2 regions of the Streptomyces sp. AgN23 genome follow, and region 1 is predicted to be linked to the other one. Evidence: riboswitches for the same ligand, from Rfam matches in the RefSeq annotation. Region 1 holds a riboswitch; the other holds the start of a gene.

Region 1 (7,149 bases):
GGAAGGCGACCTCGGCCTCGTCGGCGGGGGCCGCGGCCGGAATCCCCCTTCCGTCGATGCGGTCGTAGCGCACCGTGGCGATGAACTCATCCCCCACGATGGCCGCCAGGCCCACCCGGTCGACGTAGTCGTGGTGGGTGAAGCGGTGGACATCGCGGTCGGACAGGCGGGGATAGGGCGCGAAGAAGCGGTAGTACTTCGACTCGTCCGACACCCGTTCGTAGAAGCTCACCAGCCGCTGGGCGTCATCAGGGGTGATGGGACGGACCTGTGCCGTGCCGCCGTCTCGCAGCACCACATCGGCTTCCCAGTGGGTCGGGTAGGCGTGATGGTCCGACGGGCTCCGCATGGGGCCCAGGGTACGGGCCCGCCCGGTCCGGATGGTGGACACCCTTGCGTCGGGGCCGAGTGTCGGGGGAAGGTCCGTATCGGGCCAGTCCGGGCATGCTCGGGCCCACTCGGACATCGACCGGGTGAATCCGGACACCGTATGATTTTGGTCTAGACAACAGCACCCGTCACACCTGAAGGGCAACACCATGGCTGAGCGCCGCGTCACCATCGGCTGGGCCGAGGGCCTGCACGCCCGCCCTGCGTCGATCTTCGTCCGGGCGGCCACCGCCGCCGGCGTCCCCATCACGATCGCCAAGGGCGACGGCACCCCGGTCAACGCCGCCTCCATGCTGGCCGTGCTGGGCCTGGGCGCCCAGGGCGGCGAGGAGGTCGTCCTCGCCTCCGACGCGGACGATGCCGAGGTCGCGCTCGACCGGCTGGCGAAGCTGGTGGCGGAGGGCCTCGAGGAGCTTCCCGAGACCGTCTGATCCACCGTCCGATTCACATGTGATTCCTATGTGATTCCCGTGTGATTCAAGGGTTCGGCACGACGGGGCCGCGGTGACCATTACGGCCACCGCGGCCCCGCTGTTTTTCCGTTTCCACCCGGACTCGGCGGACCGAAAACCGGGCGCCGCGAAACCACGCGGAGAATTCCCGAGAGTTGTATACGGGATCGCTGTTAATTCCGGCCGCTCGCCGTGTTGACGGAATGTTTCGAAGCGCTCACCGGGAGGGGGCGGCGCAGCCGGTATTCCGCCAGGGCGCGCTCGGTGTGCGCGGCGGCGAGCGCCCGCGCCCGGTCGGCGTCGCCACGCGCCACCGCGTCCACCAGCGCGCCGTGCTCCGCCCAGGACTCCACGGCCCGCGCTGCGGGGTCGGGGCGCCGGGCACCCCCGGGCCGTGCGGGCTGCGGCGCGGGCACGGCCGCGTAGACCCACGCGGTCTTGCGGCGCAGCTGGACGAGCATCGCGGCCAGGCTCGGGCTGCCGGACGCCTGGGCGAGCGTCTCGTGGAACCAATCGCCCAACGGCCGCAGCTCGCCGAGCCGGCCGTGCTGGGCCCGCTCACGGCCGAGCCGGACCAGCCCGCGCAGCACCTTCAGATGAGCCTCGGTGCGGCGCTGTGCGGCCCGCGCGGCGCCCAGCGGCTCCAGCAGCGCCCGGATGTCCAGCAGATCGGCCGCCTCGCGCTCGGAGGGCTGGGCGACGCAGGCCCCCGCATGCCGCCGGGTCGTCACGAAGCCCTCGGACTCCAGGGTGCGCAGGGCCTCGCGGACCGGCACCCGCGAGACGCCGTAGCGCCGGGCGAGAAGTTCCTCGGTGAGCCGGCTGCCGGGCTGATAGGTGCCGGAGACGATGTCGTCGCGAATCGCCGTGCACACCGCATGCGCCGAAATCCGGCGACCGCCCTGGACGGCGGTCGTATCCCCGCTCACTTCCGGTCCCACATTGTCGAACCTCCGCCTAAATACCCGCGAAACGCATCCATGGAACGCGCGTTGAACGACTCTATTCCCATCGGACGTCATTTCCGATGGCGGGGTGCATTTCATGGATATTTTTTGGTCAGCGGGCGGCGGCACGCCGAAGGCCCCGTCCGGTGGACGGGGCCTTCTCGGAGTCTCGCGGGGTCGGACGTGAGCGGAGTCCCCCGGGGTCAGACGTTGACGCCGTGCGAGCGCAGATACGACAGGGGGTCGATGTCCGAGCCGTAGTCCGGGCTGGTGCGGGCCTCGAAGTGCAGATGCGGCCCGGTGACGTTGCCGGTGGCGCCCGACAGGCCGATCTGCTGCCCGGGGGTGACCTTCTGGCCGACCGAGACACTGATCGACGACAGGTGGCCGTACTGGGTGTAGGTGCCGTCGTTCATCTTGATGACGACGTTGTTGCCGTAGGAGCCGCCCCAGCCCGCCTCGACGATCTCGCCCATGCCCACGGAGTGCACCGAGGTGCCGGAGGAGGCGTGGAAGTCGATGCCGGTGTGGCTGCCGGAGGACCACAGTCCGCTGGCCGCCTCGTAGCCGGTGGAGACGTAGGAGCCGCTGATCGGCGACTCGAAGGTGTTGAGACGCTTGCGCTCGGCCTCGCGCGCCGCGCGCTCCTTGGCCTCGCGCTCGGCCTTGGCCTTCTTCGCCGCGGCCTCCGCCTTTCTGGCGGCCTCCTGGCGGGCGATCGCCTCCGCCTTGGCCTTGGCAGCGGCCTGCTCGGCGGCGGTCTCCTGGGCCTGCGCCTGGTCCTCGATGTGGTCCGCGATCCCGTCGCCGATCACGATCGCCTGGGTCAGACCGGTCTGCTGGGGACTGGGGGCCGTGTCGGCCGCGAACGCCTGTCCGGTGATCCCGGCGACCACACCCGAGGCGACGGTGGTGATGCCCACGACGTTCGCGCCGGTGCGGACGTTGACCTTGGTGGTGCGGCGGTGTTTCCCGGTGGCAGTGCGGGTGGACGCCATACTGAGGCGCACTCCTTTCCTTCCTTCTCGCCTACCGGGTTAGCTGACGGGTTCGGAGCAGGAAGGTCTCCTACGGACTCCTCCCCCGGCCGGGGAAGGCGCCCGATTCACCCCTGGGGACGTGTGGGTCCCCGGCTCCCCTGGCTCGCGCCGTACGGGGACTCGGCGATGACTGTCCGTGCCGCGGGTGCGGCGGGTTGCTGGCGAACAGCCGGACTGACGCTAAACGGGCCCGCTTTCGATCACCAAACGGTTCCGGTTTTTTGTTGCTCTCCCCACAAACCAAACAAGCTGTCACTCCCGCAAATCGGGCATGACGGAAGGACCCCGGCACCCTTACGGGGGCCAGGGTCCTTCCGTTGTGAACTCGTTGACCGGACCGTCTGCCGGATCGTCGGTGAACCCGCATCGCCAGTGAGCCGACCTGGGCGTCGGCTCCTCGGCCGGATCCGGCCAATCGGCCAACTCCGGGCGGCTCAGCCGGAGATGACGCGCACCTCGCCGATGCCCAGCGCCCTGACCGGCTCCTCAATCGCCGAGGCATCCCCGACCAGCACCGTGACCAGCCGGTCCGCCGGGAAGGCGCTCACCACCGCGGCGGTCGCCTCCACCGTGCCGGTCTCCGCGAGGCGGGCGTACAACTGCGCCTGGAAATCGTCCGGAAGGTGCTGCTCGACCTGGTCGGCGAGAGTGCCCGCGACGGACGCCGCCGTCTCGTACTTCAGCGGGGCGACGCCCACCAGGTTCTGCACCGCGACATCGCGCTCCTCGTCGGTGAGCCCCTCCTCCTTCAGCGTGCGCAGCACCTTCCAGAGGTCCTCCAGCGCGGGACCGGTGACCTCGGTGGCCACCGAGCCGCTGATCGCCAGCATCGCGGCGCCCGCGGAGCCACCCGAGGGCGCCGGAGGCGCCGAGCGCAGCACCTGGCCGAAGGCGCGCACCCCGTAGGTGTAGCCCTTCTCCTCGCGCAGCACACGGTCGAGGCGGGAGGTGAGGGTGCCGCCGAGGCAGTACGTGCCGAGCACCTGCGCGGGCCAGATCCGGTCATGGCGGTCGGCGCCGACGCGCCCGATGAGCAGCTGGGTCTGCACCGCGCCCGGCCGGTCGACGATCACCACACGGCCGAGGTCGTCCGCGACGATCGGGGGAACCGGGCGCGGCGCGCCCGCCCCGCCCGTCCAGGCGCCCAGGGTGTCGGCGAGCGCCCCGTCGAGGTCGACCCCGGTGAGGTCGCCCACGATGACGGCGGTGGCCGTGGAGGGGCGGACATGCGCCTGGTAGAAGGCCCGCACGGCCGCGGCGTCGATGCCCTCGATGGTCTCCTGGGTGCCCTGGCGCGGCCGGGACATCCGCGACTCGGCCGGGAAGAGGGCCGCGGAGAGGGCCATCGAGGCCCGGCGGGCCGGATTGGCCAGCTCATGGGGGATCTCGTCCAGCCGGTTGCGCACCAGCCGCTCGACCTCGCCGTCGGGGAAGGCGGGCGCGCGCAGGGCGTCGGCCAGCAGACCGAGCGCCTTGGGCAGCCGGGAGACCGGGACCTCCAGGGAGACGCGGAGGCCGGGGTGGTCGGCATGCGCGTCCAGCGTGGCGCCGCAGCGCTCGAGCTCGGCGGCGAACTCCTCGGCGTCGTGCTTGTCGGTGCCCTCCGACAGGGCGCGCGCCATGATCGTGGCGACGCCTTCGAGCCCGGTCGGCTCGGCGTCCAGCGGCGCCTCCAGATTGATCTCGACGGCGACGACCTGCTGGCCGGGGCGGTGGCAGCGCAGCACGGTAAGGCCGTTGGACAGCTCACCGCGCTCGGGGGCCGGGAACGCCCACGGCTTGGGCGCACCGCCCTTGGGCCGCGGGTGGAAGGTCATGGTCGCGGTGACGGCGTCGCTCACTGGGCCGCCTCCCCTTCTGCTGCATCGGTCTCGGCGGCTTCGGCGGTGTCGGCTGCGTCCTCGGCGCCCTGGACGGGCTCGTAGACCAGCACGGCGCGGTTGTCGGGGCGCAGCCGCGCCGCGGCCACGGCCCGCACCTCCTCGGCGGTGATGTCGAGCACCCGCTCCACGGCGGTCAGCGCCAGCTGCGGGTCGCCGAAGAGCACGGCGTACCGGCAGAGCTCGTCGGCCCGGCCGCCGACCGTGGCAAGCCGGTCCAGCCACTCACGCTCGATCTGCGCCTGCGCCCGCTCCATCTCCTGCGGGGTCGGCCCCTCCTCGGCGAAGCGGGCCAGCTCCTCGTCGACGGCGGTCTCGATGGCCGGCACCTCGACACCGCCGGAGGTCTTCACGTCCAGCCAGCCCAGCGAGGGGGCGCCGGACAGCCGCAGCAGGCCGAATCCGGCGGCCACAGCGGTGCGGTCGCGGCGCACCAGGCGGTTGTGGAGCCGGGAGGACTCCCCGCCGCCGAGGACGGTCAGCGCCAGATCGGCGGCGTCGGCATCCCGGGTGCCGTCGTGCGGCAGCCGGTAGGCGGCCATCAGGGCGCGGGCCGGGACCTCCTCCTCCACGACCTCGCGCAGCTGGCCGCCGATCACCTCAGGGAGCGTGCCGTCGCGGGGCGGCCGCTTGCCGTCGTGGGAGGGGATGGAGCCGAAGTACTTCTCGATCCAGGCGAGCGTCTGCTCCGGGTCGATGTCGCCGACGATCGACAGCACGGCGTTGTTCGGCGCGTAGTAGGTGCGGAAGAACTCCCGCGCGTCCTCCAGGGAGGCCGCGTCCAGGTCGGCCATGGAACCGATCGGGGTGTGGTGGTACGGGTGGCCCTCGGGGTACGCCATGGAGACGAGCTTCTCGAAGGCGGTGCCGTACGGGACGTTGTCGTACCGCTGGCGGCGCTCGTTCTTGACGACGTCGCGCTGGTTCTCCAGGCTCTCCTCGTCCAGCGCGGTCAGGAGGGACCCCATCCGGTCGGCCTCCAGCCACAGGGCGAGCTCGACCTGATGGGCGGGCATGGTCTCGAAGTAATTGGTGCGCTCGAAGCTGGTCGTGCCGTTGAGCGAGCCGCCGGCCCCCTGCACCAGCTCGAAGTGGCCGTTGCCGGTCACCTGCGCCGAGCCCTGGAACATCAGGTGCTCGAAGAGGTGAGCCAGGCCGGTGCGCCCCTTGACCTCATGGCGCGATCCGACGTCGTACCACAGACAGACCGCGGCGACCGGGGTCAGATGGTCCTCGGAGAGCACCACGCGCAGGCCATTGGCCAGGCGGTGCTCGGTCGCTTTCAGGCCGCCGGAGCCGGCCTGCTGCGTGGCCGTGTGACCCATGGGCATGTACGTCCCTTCGATCGCGTGATGGAGCGCGTGCCAGCCGCATGCGCAGCGCTTCTGTCACTGTATGCAAGGGGACGGACATCTGGCGAAGTTCCGGTCCGATCCCGTCCTCCCGAGCTGCCCCGAACCGTTTCGGCGGCCTCTCGGACGCCGGACCTCGCCCTTCAAAGGGCCGTCACACGGGGCCGCGCCACCCGGTTTCGGGGCCCGCTCCGGCCCTTGCCGCCCCGGCCCGTTCCACACTTGTCGGCGGCCCGGGCCACAATGGTCCGCGTCAGATCCCGTATCGGCAGTTGAAGGAGCCGCAAGCGCGATGGTCCGCCGCCGCACCAAGACCCCGCCGCCGGACGACTTCGAGGAGCGCATCCTCGACATCGACGTCGTCGACGAGATGCAGGGCTCCTACCTCGAGTACGCCTACTCGGTCATCTACTCGCGCGCGCTGCCCGACGCCCGTGACGGGCTCAAGCCCGTGCACCGCCGCATCCTCTACCAGATGAACGAGATGGGGCTGCGCCCCGAGCGCGGCTTCGTCAAGTGCGCCCGCGTCGTCGGCGAGGTGATGGGAAAGCTCCATCCGCACGGCGACGCGTCGATCTACGACGCGCTGGTGCGCATGGCGCAACCGTTCTCCATGCGCCTGCCGATGGTCGACGGCCACGGGAACTTCGGCTCACTGGGCAACGACGACCCGCCCGCCGCGATGCGGTACACCGAGTGCCGGATGGCGTCGGCGACGTCGCTGATGACGGAGTCGATCGACGAGGAAACGGTCGACTTCTCACCGAACTACGACGGCAGTGAGCAGGAGCCGGTCACCCTCCCCGCCGCCTATCCGAACCTGCTGGTCAACGGCACGTCCGGGATCGCGGTCGGCATGGCGACCAATATGCCGCCGCACAACCTGGGCGAGGTCATCGCCGCCGCCCGCCATCTGATCCGGCACCCGGGCGCGGACCTCGACACGCTGATGCGCCATGTGCCGGGCCCCGACCTGCCCACCGGCGGCCGGATCGTGGGCATGAGCGGCATCCGGGACGCGTACGAGACCGGGCGCGGCACCTTCAAGATCCGCGCCACGGTGGCCGTGGAGGACGTGACGGCCCGCC
Region 2 (7,149 bases), 1.8 Mb from region 1:
CGTCCGTGCGTCGACATGGCCGCCCTGCCCAGACGCCTTGCTGGGGACCGTGGCTGCGGACGATCATTCGGTGATGAGAGCCGAGGTGCGGGTATTCGTTGCCGATGGGCCGCTTCCCGATGAGGGGGCGAGTGGAGAAGAGATCGACAGGCGCGTCGAGCAGCTGGATGCGATCTCCGGGCCGGTCACGGCCCAGGAGGCCGGGGCTCTGGCCGATTGCTTCGGTCCGGACGATTGCCATGGCGTCGCCTGGACTCTGCTGCACCTCATCGAGACGGGCCCGAACCCCGTCCTCACCGTCAAGCCCGAGCCGGATGCCAATGAATGGCACGACCGTCTCTGGACGCGGGCCGCGAACGCGGGGCTCGTGGAGGGAGACTGACGGGCCGACGACGGTTCTCCGTGTCTGCTGCGTAGGGTCAAAGGCCAGGAGATCCTTGGAGTGGGAGGTATGGGGATGGCTGGAGTGCCGGCGGGGGTTGTGGCTGCGGGTGGGTTGGTCGGGGGGTATTCGGTGGCTCGGTGGACCAAGAAGCGGCCCTTGGGTGGGGTCGCGTTGGCCGCTGCCGGGGTCGTGGCCGCTCGGGGGTGGCGGGAGAAGGCGGGGAACGGGACGGCGGCCGCGCTCGGTGGGGCGTATGTCGCCGCATTCGCCGGGTCGCATCCGCTGGCGAAGAAGATCGGGGCCTGGCCGTCCGTCTTCGCCGTCGCCGGTGGCGTTGCCCTCGCGTCCTGGGCTCTTGCCGATCGGCGGTAAGGGTTCGTAAGCGTACGAGGGCGGGCTGGTCTGGTTCTTCGGGGTGCCCGCCCTCGTGGGGTTCCTGTCTGGTCGGCCGGCGCTCAGTCCGACGCCGAGGTCAGGAGGTCCAGCTCCGGCTTCGTCAGCTCGAGGTCGACCGACGCCAGCAGAGCGGGGAGCTGGTCGACGGAGCTGGCGCTGGCCAGGGGGGCCACGACTGTGGGCTGGGCGAGGAGCCAGGCCAGGGCGACCGTGGCGGGCTCGGTGCGGTGGTTGGCGGCGACGTCGTCCAGGGCGGCGAGGACCTTCTGGCCGCGCTCGGTCTCCAGGTGCTGGGCCGCGCCCGAGGAGCGGGGGCTGTCGACCGCCGTGCCCGGGCGGTACTTGCCGGTCAGGAAGCCGGACGCCAGGGAGTAGTACGGGATGGTCGCCAGGTGGTGGCGGGCGGCGACGTCGGCCAGCTCGCCCTCGAAGGTGTCGCGCGAGACCAGGTTGTAGTGCGGCTGGAGGGCGACGTAGCGGGCCAGGCGCTCGCGAGTGGAGAAGGCCAGTTGGGCCTCCAGGCGGTCCGCGCCGACGTTGGACGCGGCGATCTCGCGGACCTTGCCCTCCCTGACCAGCTCGTCCAGGGTGGTGATGATCTCCTCCACCGGCACCGACGGGTCGTCGTAATGCGTGTAGTAGAGGTCGATGTAGTCGGTCTGCAGCCGCTGGAGGGACTCCTCGACGCCCGCTTTGATGGCGGACGAGGTCAGCCCGCGCGGCTCCGGGGAGCCGGCGCCCACCTTGGTGGCGAGGACGACGTCGGAGCGGTTGCCGCGGGAGGCGAACCAGTTGCCGAGGATGGTCTCGGACTCGCCGCCCTCGTTGCCCGGTACCCAGACGGAGTAGACATCGGCGGTGTCGATGAAGTTGCCGCCCGCCGCCACGTAGGCGTCGAGCACCCGGAAGGACTCGGCCTCGTTCGCGGTCCAGCCGAAGACGTTCCCGCCGAGGGAGAGCGGGAAAACGGACAGATTACCGATCTTCTGTGTGTGGTCAGCCATACGTCTTTACAACGGTTGGCTGGGCCGGGTTGTTCCGGCCTGTTGTTCCGGCCTGTTGTTCCCGCGTGCGTTCCTGAGGGGCGGCCCCGTCGGGACGTAAAGCCCCGTCGGGACGTAAACCGGCGGCCCTGGCGTCAAGGGGGGAGAGAGCGCCAGAGCCGCCGGAGTATCAGGGGTTGTATCAGGGGTTCATCCCGTGCTGGCGCAGCCAGGGCATCGGGTCGATCGGCGAGCCGCCGCCCGGCCGGACCTCGATGTGGAGGTGCGGGCCGGTCACATTGCCGGTGGCGCCGACCCGGCCGATGACGTCGCCCGCCGTCACCTTGCCCGAGGTGACGACCATCGAGGACAGGTGGCAGTACCAGACCTCGGTGCCGTCGCTGAGGGTCAGCACGATGCGGTAGCCGTACGAACCGGCCCAGCCGGCCTGGGTGATGGTGCCGCCGTGCACCGCCTTGGCCGGGGTGCCGGTCGGGGCGGCGAAGTCCTGGCCGGTGTGGTCGGCCGACCATATGTCGCCCGCCTGGCCGAAGCTCGCGGTCAGGGTGTACGAGCCGACGGGGAGGGTGTACGCGGCGGCGAGCCTGGCCTGGCGCTCGGCCGCGGCCTTCTTCTCGGCCGCCTCCTTCGCCCGCTGCTCGGCGGCCTTCTTCTCGGCCTCGACCTTGGCCTTCCGCTGGGCGGCCACCTCCGCGGCCTGGTCGGATGCCTTCTCCGCGGCGGCCTTCGCCGCGGCGGTGCGGCTGTCCTCGTCCGCCGCGTTCTGCTGGTTCTCGGCCTGCTGGAGGATGCGGGCGCGGAGCGCCTCGCCCGCGTCGGTGGTGCCGCGCTGCTCGTCCTCGCTGGTCAGACCGGCCTGGGAGAGCGGGGCGGCAGCCGTCTGCGGGTCGCTGCTGCTGTCGTCCGACATCCAGGAGCCGATGCCGGGCAGGTCCTTGGCGGCGGGCAGGCTGGCCTTGACCTCATCGGCGACATGACCGAGGTCCGGCATAGAAATGGGCGGCTTGGGACGGTCCTTGGCGCTGGCCATGCCGCCCGCACCGACCGCCGCGATCACGCCGACCCCGAGGACGGCGCCGCTGCGCGCCATGGTCCCGCCGCGCTGCTTGGCCACGCGGTGCCGGCCGCGTACCGGAGCGATGGACTCCTCGGTGGGGTTCCACTCCTCCCAGGGCTCGGTCTCGAATCCGGCACCCGGGCCCTCGAACGCGTCCCCATCCGCATCCGGGTACCGATCGTCGGGGGCGAAGTAGCCGTCCCCGGAACTCATCCCGACGCCGGCGTCAAAGCCGGGGCCGTAGGCGGTGGCGGTCCCCAAACCGCCTCCCCGTGTGCGATACGGGGCCTCGTCCAGGGCAGACCTGTTGGACGCCACGGAGGCGCACTCCTTTCCTTCCTTCTCGCCTACCGGGTTAGCTGACGGGTTCGGAGCAGGAAGGTCTCCTACGGGTCAGGTTCGACCCGATTCACCCCAAGGTGTTGGTTCCCCGGTTCCCTTGGTGCTGCTGGTGGTGCGGTACTGCCAGTGTGCGTACGGGATTCGGCGACGGCGCACGGTGCCGCCCTTGCGACGGTTGTGACGACCGCGCTGCGTTATCGAACGTTAATAGAGAGCGCGATGTGATTCCAAGCTGTTCTGAGGAATCCGCGCACCTTTGGCATGAACTTAACCCTCAAGAAGGGGCATATGAGGGCGAGTCGGCGCACTGGCCAAAGGTTTGCAAAAACGCGTGCGGGTCGATCGTGCAGCAATTGTTATGCGGAGGGGGCTCGGCCGACTACGCACGGTATGGACCCGGTCGGCTAAGGACGGTGGGGAGCGTCGCTGTCCCTCGTACGGCCGGTGCGGTGCGCATCACCGTCGTCGCGCCCGTTCCCCCGTCCGTTCCCGCGGGCCGGGGTCCGGCGGACCGCCAGCAGCGCCATGTCGTCCGACGTCCCGCCGTCCGTATGGCGCTCGACATCGGCCACCAACGCGTCCAGCAGCTCCTGCGGATCGGCGAAGCGGCGGCCGCGCAGCTGCTTCGCCGGGTCGTAGAACTCGCCATTGCGGTCCCGGGCCTCCGTCACCCCGTCCGTGAACAGCAGCAGCGTCTCCCCCTCCGCGAACCCCAGCTCCATCACCCGGTCCGGCCACCCGGCCAACTCCCCCATCCCCATCGGCAGCGCCGCCGCCTCCGGCTCCAGGGCGCGCACCGCTCCGTCCTCCGTCATGAGCAGCGGCGCCGGATGGCCGCGGTTGAGCAGTCGCAGAGTGGAGTCGCCACGCGGAATCTCGGCCACCACCGCCGTCGTGAACCCCTCGAACACCTCCAGGTCGGCCCGCCGGGCGCCCTCACGCTGCAGCGCCCGCTCCAGGCGACCCACGAGCGCCTCCAGGGTCGTCTCCTGCTCCGCCGCCTCCCGGAAGCAGCCCAGCAGGATCGCCACGACCTCCACGGCCCCCAGCCCCTTGCCGCGTACGTCGCCGACGGTCAGCCGTACGCCGTGCGGGGTGTCCTGGACCGCGTACAGGTCACCGCCGATCGCCGCGTACTTCTCCGCCGGGACGTAGCGCGCGGCGATCTCCAGCCCGGCGAGACGGGCGGGCGGCGCGGGCAGGACGGCGCGCTGAGCAGCCTCCGCGATGCCGCGCGCCGAGGCGAGCCGGTGGTAGCTGCGGCGTACGACACGGTTGATCGCCACCGCCAGCACGGTCACGGTGGTGACCGTGACGATCTCGGTGGCCGCCTGGGTCGGGTCCGTCACACCGTGAAACTCCGCCAGCAGACAGGTCGTGAGGACGGCGATGACGGCCATGATGACGGTCTGCCGCAGCGGGAAGAGCGCCGCGGCGACCAGAGGGGCGGCGGCGAAGAAGGGCGAGGCGGTGTAGCCGGACGGGGTGGCCAGGTCGAAGCTGACGCCGCCGAGGATGAGGATGGCGGGAACCCAACGGGCCACCCGGCCCAGCAGCCCCTGGTGAGCGTCCTCGGCCGGGCCGGGCCCCGCGGTGGGGCCGGTGAATGCGTCGGCGGAGGCAGCACCGGCCGCAGCGCCGGTGTCGATGAGCGTGTGCAGGCGGGTGCGGCGGCGGTGGGTGCGCGGGCGGCTCAGCCGGGGCCAGGCCGTACGCCACTTGGTACGGGCGCCCGTACGAGCCCTGCTCCCTCGCACCCGCACCGGCTTCTCTCGCTTCCCTGGTCCGCGTCCCGCCGCGTCTCGGCGTCGCCGTCGTCACAGCGTCGCCGTCGCCACCCTCGTCGCCTTCTCCACCTTCGTCACCAGGCTTCCGGCTGACGGGCGGCCAGGCGAATCGGTGTCGGCCAAGCGGGTGCCGGACGGGCGCCGTGAGCGGGCCCATCTCCCGCGCGTGCGCTGCGGGCAGGCGGCGGGCACGGGGAGGGGGCACTGCGGGCACGTGGAGGCCGCACACGGGCACTCAGCGGGCACGCGGCGGGCGCCCTGCGGCGCGTCAGAGGCTGTGGGCCTGTCAGAGGCTGTGGGCCCGTCAGAGCCGCGCAGGCGTTACGGGCGTCAGAGGTTACGCGGCGGGTGCCCTGCCGCCCCGTCAGGGGCTACGAGAGCGTCAGCGGCTACGAGGCGTCCGCCGCCTCGGGCACACCAGAGCCTACGGATCAGCAAAGGTTACGGATTCGCCAGAGCCTGCGGATGTGTCAGAAGCACCGATGCGCCGTCAGAGGTCGACGCCCAGCGCGCGGGCGTGACGGTCCGCCGCGAGCTCCGCCGAGACCTCGTCGAGGTAGACCTCGCACACCAGCCGGCCGTCCCGGGTGAGGTTGTGCTCCAGCTCCCACAGCACGACCTCGTCCCCTCCGGCGAGCAGGAAGGCGTGCTCATAGAACCGGCACCAGGTCGCGTCGGGGCCGCCGGAGCGGCGCCGGGGCTTGGGCGCCAGTGCGATGTCATGGGCGAACGCGGTCGTCAGCAGCCGCTCGGTCTCCTCGCCCGGGCGGTCGGCGTTCTCCGCGCGGCGCAGGACACGACGGGCGTGGTCGGCCGAATTGTCGGCCACATACGCACGGGAGCTCTCCAGGGGCTCGGCCGTGTGCAGCAGCTGGTCCGGCAGCCACAGGGGTAACCCGTCGAGCTCCTCCCAACGGGCGCCGCCGAGGCGATCATGGACGCGGCGCTCGGCCAGCGTCAGGGCGCCCTCGTCCGCGTAGAGCTCGTACAGCGGGCGACCGTCCTCGCCGGTGTTGTGCTCCAGTTCCCACAGCAACAGGCTGCTGCCGTCGGGGAGCAGGAAGACATGCCGGTAGGTGCTGTAGCCAAGCCGGCCGCACCGCTCATTGCACTGCCGGCAGGACCGCAGCTCAGACTGGTGCATCAGGGCGCTCCGCGCCTGTGCCAGCACCGCCTCGCCGATCTCGAAGCCGTTCTGCGCACAGGCCAGCAGCCCGTCCATCAGCTCGGCCGGGGTTCCGTCCGCTCGTGAGTGCCCCATGTCTCTCCTCCCGCCTCCCGGCGTTGATTCGCCGCGCCCCCCGGGCGACCACCTCGCGCACTTAGCGTAGCGGTGTGAACACGCACCGCGCCGCGGTTCCGCGAAGCCGTCGGTGTGACTGTGCCTCACTCACTCCTGCGCCGTAGGGCCAGGATGTATCACTCGTCCGGCCGGTCGAACAAGGGCGGGGGCCGGGGCAGGGCGACCCGACCGCTCGGCGTGGGGCCGCCCCCGGTCGTCTTCCGGCCGTCTTCCGGCCGCCACGCGGCCATCGGTGCTCCACCGCCCCGTCACCACCCCGCAACGGCCCGGCAGCCGCCCTCCTCCCCTCCTCATAAAGGAGATTCAGATTCCGCTGGGCCAAATGGAGCTCACATTGGTCCCCCTTAGCTGGATTCTCGGATAACACGCACCGGAAGAGCCATATTATGCCGGACGGGTGAAGCTGACTGGCGGCCCGAAGCCTTAACTGATGAGCTTCGTTGTGTCATGCGTCCGTGAATTCGCGGAGCAACCCAGACGGAGGATTTAAGTGAACATCGGCAAGAAGGCAGTTCTTCTGACCGCGGCCGCCGGCGCTATGGTCATCGGTGGCGCGGGTGGTGCCCTGGCCAACAACAACGACGACTTCGTCGCGCAGCTCAACAAGTGCGACACGGCCACCGGCCTCACCGTCAACCACGCCATTTTCGCTCCCACCGGCGACCTCAACGTCGGCTCGGACTGCGTCAACTTCACCAACAGCGATGGTTCGGTCATCCAGGCCAACGACTGCGACACCCGCACCGGCACCACCCTGAACATCGGCTTCGCCGCCCCGACGGGCGACACCAACATCGGCTCCAAGTGCGCGAACATCGCCGTCGACGACGACGACAGCGGTCACCGTCGCTGAGTCGCTGACCCTTTCATGGTGT

The links. A riboswitch is a leader RNA that binds a small molecule or an ion and turns the genes downstream of it on or off. The one in region 1 is predicted to bind cyclic di-AMP.
Region 2: another riboswitch for cyclic di-AMP. It lies ahead of AS97_RS25175 (M23 family metallopeptidase); the one in region 1 lies ahead of AS97_RS32985 (M23 family metallopeptidase).

The regions. Positions count from the first base shown of each region.
Region 1 is NZ_CP007153.1:7,584,557-7,591,705, reverse strand. It holds gene AS97_RS33000 (bifunctional GNAT family N-acetyltransferase/acetate--CoA ligase family protein) at 1-349, opposite strand, end outside; gene AS97_RS32995 (HPr family phosphocarrier protein) at 540-821, shown strand; gene AS97_RS32990 (GntR family transcriptional regulator) at 1,016-1,771, opposite strand; gene AS97_RS32985 (M23 family metallopeptidase) at 1,993-2,787, opposite strand; cyclic di-AMP (ydaO/yuaA leader) riboswitch at 2,802-2,965, opposite strand; gene AS97_RS32980 (pitrilysin family protein) at 3,264-4,670, opposite strand; gene AS97_RS32975 (pitrilysin family protein) at 4,667-6,040, opposite strand; gene AS97_RS32970 (DNA topoisomerase IV subunit A) at 6,354-7,149, shown strand, end outside.
Region 2 is NZ_CP007153.1:5,821,437-5,828,585, reverse strand. It holds gene AS97_RS25190 (hypothetical protein) at 50-382, shown strand; gene AS97_RS25185 (hypothetical protein) at 458-757, shown strand; gene AS97_RS25180 (aldo/keto reductase) at 841-1,785, opposite strand; gene AS97_RS25175 (M23 family metallopeptidase) at 1,967-3,160, opposite strand; cyclic di-AMP (ydaO/yuaA leader) riboswitch at 3,172-3,341, opposite strand; gene AS97_RS25170 (PP2C family protein-serine/threonine phosphatase) at 3,589-4,740, opposite strand; gene AS97_RS25165 (DUF6227 family protein) at 5,462-6,232, opposite strand; gene AS97_RS25160 (hypothetical protein) at 6,765-7,127, shown strand.